2 regions of the Arthrobacter sp. B0316-1-20 genome follow, and region 2 is predicted to be linked to the other one. Evidence: riboswitches for the same ligand, from Rfam matches in the RefSeq annotation. Region 2 holds a riboswitch; the other holds the start of a gene.
The links. Region 2 has a riboswitch for cyclic di-AMP ahead of AC5RW2_RS13700 (C40 family peptidase). Riboswitches for the same ligand answer to the same signal wherever they lie in the genome.

Region 1: another riboswitch for cyclic di-AMP. It lies ahead of AC5RW2_RS13215 (NlpC/P60 family protein); the one in region 2 lies ahead of AC5RW2_RS13700 (C40 family peptidase).

Annotation. Positions count from the first base shown of each region.
Region 1 covers NZ_JBNHHC010000007.1:29,486-32,869, forward strand. The annotation lists gene AC5RW2_RS13205 (M23 family metallopeptidase) at 1-187, shown strand, start outside; cyclic di-AMP (ydaO/yuaA leader) riboswitch at 305-478, shown strand; gene AC5RW2_RS13210 (NlpC/P60 family protein) at 482-1,204, shown strand; cyclic di-AMP (ydaO/yuaA leader) riboswitch at 1,439-1,614, shown strand; gene AC5RW2_RS13215 (NlpC/P60 family protein) at 1,619-2,425, shown strand; gene AC5RW2_RS13220 (HNH endonuclease) at 2,714-3,214, shown strand; gene mobA (molybdenum cofactor guanylyltransferase) at 3,211-3,384, shown strand, end outside.
Region 2 covers NZ_JBNHHC010000007.1:138,617-142,000, reverse strand. The annotation lists gene AC5RW2_RS13710 (MFS transporter) at 1-136, shown strand, start outside; gene AC5RW2_RS13705 (LysR substrate-binding domain-containing protein) at 255-1,187, opposite strand; cyclic di-AMP (ydaO/yuaA leader) riboswitch at 1,438-1,602, shown strand; gene AC5RW2_RS13700 (C40 family peptidase) at 1,606-2,484, shown strand; gene AC5RW2_RS13695 (MDR family MFS transporter) at 3,055-3,384, shown strand, end outside.

The sequences.
Region 1 (3,384 bases), 110 kb from region 2:
GGACCACGGCAACGGCCTGGAGACCACGTACAACCACCTGAGCACCATCGACACAACGGTGGGCGCCACCGTGGCGCGTGGAGAAGTTCTGGGTGAAAGCGGCACCACCGGAGCGTCAACCGGCTGCCATTTGCACTTCGAAGTAATGGTCAACGGCAAGCTGGTGGACCCCACCGGCTGGCTCTGATTGACACGCCGTAACCGGAATGTGACTCAGTCGCCAAACTGTTATAAGGTTTCACCTGTGCCTGGCATCAACTGCCAGGCACCTTCGGGCGGAATGCCGAACTCTGCCGTCGCCCGAAGTTCGTTCGCACCGAATCGCATGGCAGAGGCGGGGGAACCACTTCCCGGACATCGCAGGATGTCCTTGGGGTAAAGCCGATCAGGCCCGGGCCACCAGCCCGGAAACCGGCCGGCCGGATGAACTCCCATCCGAACCCGACAGCTCACCTCGCAGGCATTTGGGAGAGGTACAACCGTGTCCAAGAGCATTACTGCGGGCCGCCACCGTGCGACCCCTGTCCGCACCAGCCCGCTTGAGACGATTTCCAAGGCTGTTTCCGCAAACGCCGGAACTGTTGGACGCCAGGGTGCCGTCTTCGCCGCTGCTACCGGCATCGTTCTGACCGGTGCCATTCCGGCTCAGGCCGTCAGCGCCGACCGCAGCGTCGACGCCCCGGCCCGCGTTCAGGTGGAAGCCGTGCAGGCTTCGGCGGCCGTGAAACTGACCTTCGAACGTGCAGGGATCACTTCCACCCCGGCACCGCAGACCGTGGTCCAGGCCGTCTCGAACGAGATCAACCCAACGACCGGCAACGACGCCGCATCGGACAAGGGCAAGTCCAGCAAGAAGAGCGGCGAAGCTGCCGCCAGCGGAGCGGCCGGCGCCATCGTCGCTGCCGCGTACGGCCAGATCGGTGTGGGTCAGGACTGCACCGCACTGGTCGAGAACGCGCTGCGCGCGGCCGGCTTCTCGGTCGGCGACCTCGCCCCGGCACAGTTCTTCGCCTACGGCACCCAGGTTTCCACCCCGCAGCCGGGCGACATCATCTACTACGCCAACGGCGGCGCCGGCGTGGCCCACGTGGCCATCTACGTTGGCAACGGCCAGGCCGTCCACGGCGGCTGGGCCGGTTACAGCACCGTGCTGGGCAGCGCCTACATCGGCTCCGGTCCGGTGTTCATCCGTCCGGCAGGCTAAGAGACTTCCTGACGCCCCTTTTATATGGGGTGTACCGCGGCGCGCCTTTCGGGGCGCGCCGTCGGTCCTTAAGCGCTCCCGGTTTCGGTGCGTCCCGGGCAACCTCCGTAACCTAAAGATCACCGTTCCGTGATCAGAACGTGACAATGCCCGCCGCATCGTATACGCTGTTACTCGTTCCAGCTGCCAGACGGCTGGTACCTCCGGGTGGATTGCCGAGCTCTGCCACCATCCGGGGTTCGTTCGCAAAAACTTCGCGGGCAGAGGCGGGGGAACCAAATTCGGGTTCCGTACAGGAACCCTTGGGGTTAAGTCGTAGGACTCTCAGGCATTTGCCGGGGGAGGACTGCGGCCGGGTGCACTCCCATCCGAATCCGACAGCTCACCTCGCAGGCATTGGGAGAGGCCTTTAACGTGTTCAATAACACCGCCACGGGGCGCCACCGCGCCGTTTCCGTCCGCACTAACCCGCTGGAGACGATTTCCAAAGCCGTCTCCTCCAATGCCGGATCCATGGGGCGCTCCGCAGCCGTTATTGCTGCCGCCTCCGGATTGGCCCTGACCGCCGGCATCCCCGCGCAGTCAGCCACCATCGAACGCACCGCGTCCACCGTGTCCGTCCCCAGCCGCGTGCAGGTGGACACGGTCCAGGCTTCCAGTGCTGTCGAACTGACCTTCTCGCGCCCCGACATCACGTCGACTCCGGCCCCTAAGCCGGAGCCAGTGGTCCAAGCCGTGGCCCAGGAAGTGGAGCCGGTTGTCGAGCAAGCGGCAGACGCAGCACAGACTGCCGTCCAGCAAGCCGCCCCGGCAGCCGCGCCGGCAGCCGTAGCGAAGCCCGCAGCCGCCAAGCCCGCAGCCGCCAAGGACGCCGCGCCCGCCACCGCCTCCGCCAGTGGCGTGGCCTCCACCCTGGTCTCCTCCGCTTACGGCCAGATCGGTATTTCGCAGGACTGCACCGCCATGGTGGAGAAGGCCCTGCGCGCCGCCGGTAAGTCGGTGGGCGACCTCGCCCCCGCGCAGTTCCTTAGCTACGGAACACAGGTTTCCACCCCGCAGCCGGGCGACCTGCTCTACTACTCCGACGGCGGCGCCGGTGTTGCGCACATCGCCATCTACGTGGGCAACGGCCAGGCCGTCCACGGCGGCTGGACCGGTTACACCACCGCGTTGGCCAGCGCTGATGTGGGATCCGGCTACGTCGCCATCCGCGTCAACTAAGCTTCGGCCTTTCCGGTCTGCTAGACCGTCCGCCGGCCCCGGTACACGCCCAGCGTGCACCGGGGCCGGCGGCGTTTTTGGCCTAACGGCAACCGCCCGCCGGATACGCCGACGATCCAAGAACAGCCGGTGAACAGTGGCTGCTCCGGTCGAAACTGCCCACCAACAGCGAAAAAAGTTAGCGCAGAACGTATCGACCGTCATACCCTTTGACTGTTAGTGCAGAAAATCCAGTCCCTGACCGGAACTGAAACGCCGGTCGGGTTGGCCACACCTAGAGGAATGTGCATGCGCACACTCGTTCTGAATGCTGGATACGAACCGCTGGCGGTCGTCACCTTCCGCCGGGCGCTGCTGCTTGTGCTCACCGGTAAGGCCAGCGTGATCGCGGAGGACGGTGATCCCGTCGTCGGGCCGAACGACATCCTGGGCCGCCCTTCGGTGATCCTGCTCAACCGGTACATTAAGATTCCGTACAATCAGGACACCGCCGTGACCCGCCGCGGAGTGCTGCGCCGGGACAACCACCTGTGCGCGTACTGCGGCAAGACGGCCACGACGGTGGACCATGTCAGGCCGCGCTCGCGCGGAGGCGCGGACAGTTGGGAGAATCTGGTGGCCTGCTGCCTGCGCTGCAATAACGCCAAGGGCGATCGCACACTGGCCCAGATGGGCTGGAGCCTTCGGTTCACACCCCGCCCGCCCAGCGGTGCGCGTTGGCGGATCCGCGATCTGGACCGGCCGGCCCCCGCCTGGAGCCAGTTCCTCGACACGCATACCGCCGCGTGACTGCTCCTGATTTCGACGCCGTCGTACTGGCCGGCGGCCGATCCTCGCGGTTGGGCGGAAGCCCCAAGGCACTGCTGCAACTGGACGGGTCCACGCTGTTGCGCCGCACGCTGGAGGCTGTCCGCGGCGCCCGGCGGATCGCCGTCGTCGGCCCGGATGAGCTGCTGGAG
Region 2 (3,384 bases):
CGGCCTCGTGCTGGCGGCCGGCGGTGAACTGTGGATGGTCGCTGCGGTCTGGGCCGGCGCGTTCGTGCTGGCCGGGCTTTGCATCCTGGGCATCAAGGAGGGTAAGAACCAGGACCTCACTGCGGAGAACATGTAGTCTCTGCTCGCTAGGCCTGAACGTTACGGCGGCCGTTGCCCGAGGCAGCGGCTGCCGTCACGGTTAAGCCGTGCCGTGCCGTCGTGCGTTTGTCGGCTGGGCGCCGCGTTAAGCCGCGTCACGCCGTCGTGCGCTCGCCGGATCCGCTCGCAGCCGCGCCGCCAACCTCCGCACAGAAGTCGAGAAAGGCCCTCAGCCTGAGGCTTGGCTTGGTGCCGCTGGCGTAGGCCACGCAGACGTCGCTGTGCCCGACCGGCCCGTCGATCTCCACAGTGGCCAGCGGAAGACCGTCGTAGCTGTGGTTAGCCGGCGGCCGCTGCACCAGCACGGTGTAGCCGAGGCCGCGGGCCACCATGCCCCGCACAGCTTCAAAACTCGAAGAACGCCAAGCGATTTTCGGGTCCAGTCCGGACAACCGCAGGTTGACCAATTGGTTGTCCCGCACGGTCGGGATGTCCAGCGAGACGAAGTCCTCTTCGGCCAGTTCGGCAAGCCGGACGCTTTTTCGGGAAGCCAGCGGGTGGTCGGCCGCCAGCAGAACATAGGGCCGGCCTTCCTTGACCGTTCGCGCCTGCACGCCGGGCAGCAAGTGCCGCGTATGGGTAATCACCGCATCCAGGTAGCCCTCCTGCATCCGGTGCTGCAGCTCGGCGGCTTCCCCTTCCTCCATGGTCACAGTGAGCCGCTGATGGGGCTTGATGAACCGTTCGCTGATCACCGGGACCCAGAAGGCGGAGAGGGTGCTGTAGCAGCCAATGGCCAGCGGACCGACCAGTCCCTGCTGGCGCTCGATGATGCTGTTATGCACGTCATCGGCGTGCCGGACCAGGCTCCGGACGTCTCGCAGGAACTGTTGGCCGACACCTGTCAGAGCCACTCCGCGGGACCGGTGCCGTACCATCAGCTGCGCGCCCACGATCCGTTCCAGATCCGTCAGCGACTGAGACATTGCCGCTTGTGAGATGTGGCTGGCGGCTGCGGCGGCGGAGATCGATCCGTGATCGGCGACTGCCACAAAGTACTGCAGTTGCTTGAGAGTGAAGTTGACCACCAAGTCACCGTACAAGTAATGCGATGTGGATGGATTTCTGGGCGGATTGTGCCGGTGGATGTAGCGGCCATACCCCGTGGTATCGCCCGCGTCGGATGTCTGTTCTTCCCGACGAGGCCCCGCTCTCAGGTTATCCACAGGTAAATCTCAGGGCTTGGACAGTTATCGAACCGTTATGTAACGTAATTGCAACGACGGCGAACATCCGCCGCCGTCCTCGGAAGGTATTGCTGAGCTCTGCCAACCTTCCCGAGTTCGTTCGCTAGACATCTGGCAGAGGCGGGGGACCCACTTTTCCGGGCCCCTTTGGGGCCCTTGGGGTTAAGTCGCGTGGAGTGCATGCCGCACTACCGCACGACCGGGTGACTCCCATCCGAATCCGACAGCTCACCTCGTAAGCATTGGGAGAGGTTACTTCTTGCTGCTCAAAAACAACCGTGCACGCCACCGCGCCACCCCCGTCCGCAACACCACTGTGGCCGGCCTGACCAACGCTGTTTCATCCCACGCCGGCACCGTCGGCCGCAGCGCCGCCGTTGTCACGGCTGCCGGCGGTCTGATGCTGGGCGTCGGCCTGCCAGCCAACGCTGCCTCCGATGTCATCGTCCCGACCTACGGTGCAGCCGATGTTGCGGACGCCGTTGCCGCCCCGGCCAACGCCAGCACCGAAGCTGCTTCCGACGCCGCCACCCACACCGTGGTCGCTGGCGATACCGTAGGCACGATCGCCGCCCAGTACGGCAAGAACGTGCAGGACGTACTGGCCGCCAACGGGCTGAACGCTTACACGATCATCTACCCGGGCGACCAGATCGCGCTGACCGGTTCCGCGCAGGGCACCCAGTCCGGCGGCGGCCAGGCTGCCCAGGGCACCAGCGTGGCAACCGTAGCCACCCAGGCTGCACCGGCAGACACCGCCACCGTTTCGCTGGCCAGCACCGACATCAAGCCCGCTTCCACCGGCGGCAACCAGAGCATCGTGGACATCGCCATGCAGGGCGTGGGCACCCCCTACGTCTGGGGCGGCACCTCCACCTCCGGCTGGGATTGCTCCGGCTTCACCCAGTGGGTTTACGCCCAGGTAGGCGTCGACCTGCCCCGCACCAGCCAGACTCAGGGCAGCGCCCTGACGCCGACCAGCAACCCGAAGGCCGGCGACCTGGTCGTGCAAAACGGCGGCGCCCACATCGGCATCTACCTCGGCGGCGGCAAGATGATCAGCGCGCTCAACCCGAGCCAGGGCACCCTGGTTCACGACGTGAGCGCCATGCCGGTCACCGGCTACTACACCATCTAGTAGCCCCACAGTTTCCTGGGCCGGTCATTCCCCCCAACGGCCGGCCCAGGACCACAGGGAGCCCCGTCGGCATGCGCCGACGGGGCCTCTCCTCTTTAAGCACGGGCATCTCCTCCTTAACTGCAGGATTTCTCCTCTTAACTGGCAGGCTCCTCCTCAAGGGGACCCGTGCCTCTTCCCGGCGAAACTTCTCCTCTTTAACACGGCTCTTTAACACGGGGCCCCTTATACAACGGGGCGTTGCCTCCGTAACGCGTAATCGCTGCCTTAACCGGCGAAGCTTCTCCCTTTGGGGCGAAGCTTTGCCTCTTTAACCGGGCTTTGCGGTCCGCAGTCCGTCTCTGGCCCAAGGCTTGGCATCGGGAACTGCAGCGCACTCCCCCGCCCCATTCCGAGGCGACCCTGCCCCGTCGGGCGAGCACCGGCGTCGTTATTTGCCAGACCGTGAGGGGTAGCGGGAATAGGAGCTGATGGCCGAGGGTTAGACTACTATTCCGCCGTTTTCGCCGGCGTTCTTGGCCCTTCGGAGGCCGACCACAACAGCACGCACTCCCACCCGAGGATTCTCCCGTGAGTAATGAACCGTCGACGAATAGTGACTCGGCGCGGCCCGGGCAGGCCCAAGGCAGCGGTTTGACGGCAGATGAATCGCGCCGCAACCGCAGGGTGATCGGCATCCTGCTGGTTTCCGCTTTTGTGGTGATCCTGAACGAAACCATCATGTCCGTGGCCTTGACCGACCTGATGGAAGACCTGCACATCAGCGCCCGCGCGGCCCAATGGCTGACCACCGCGTTCATGCTGACCATGGCGGTGGTCATCCCGGTGACCGGCTTCCTACTGCAGCGTTTCACCACGCGCCAGGTTTTCACGGCGGCCATGCTGCTGTTCTCGTCGGGC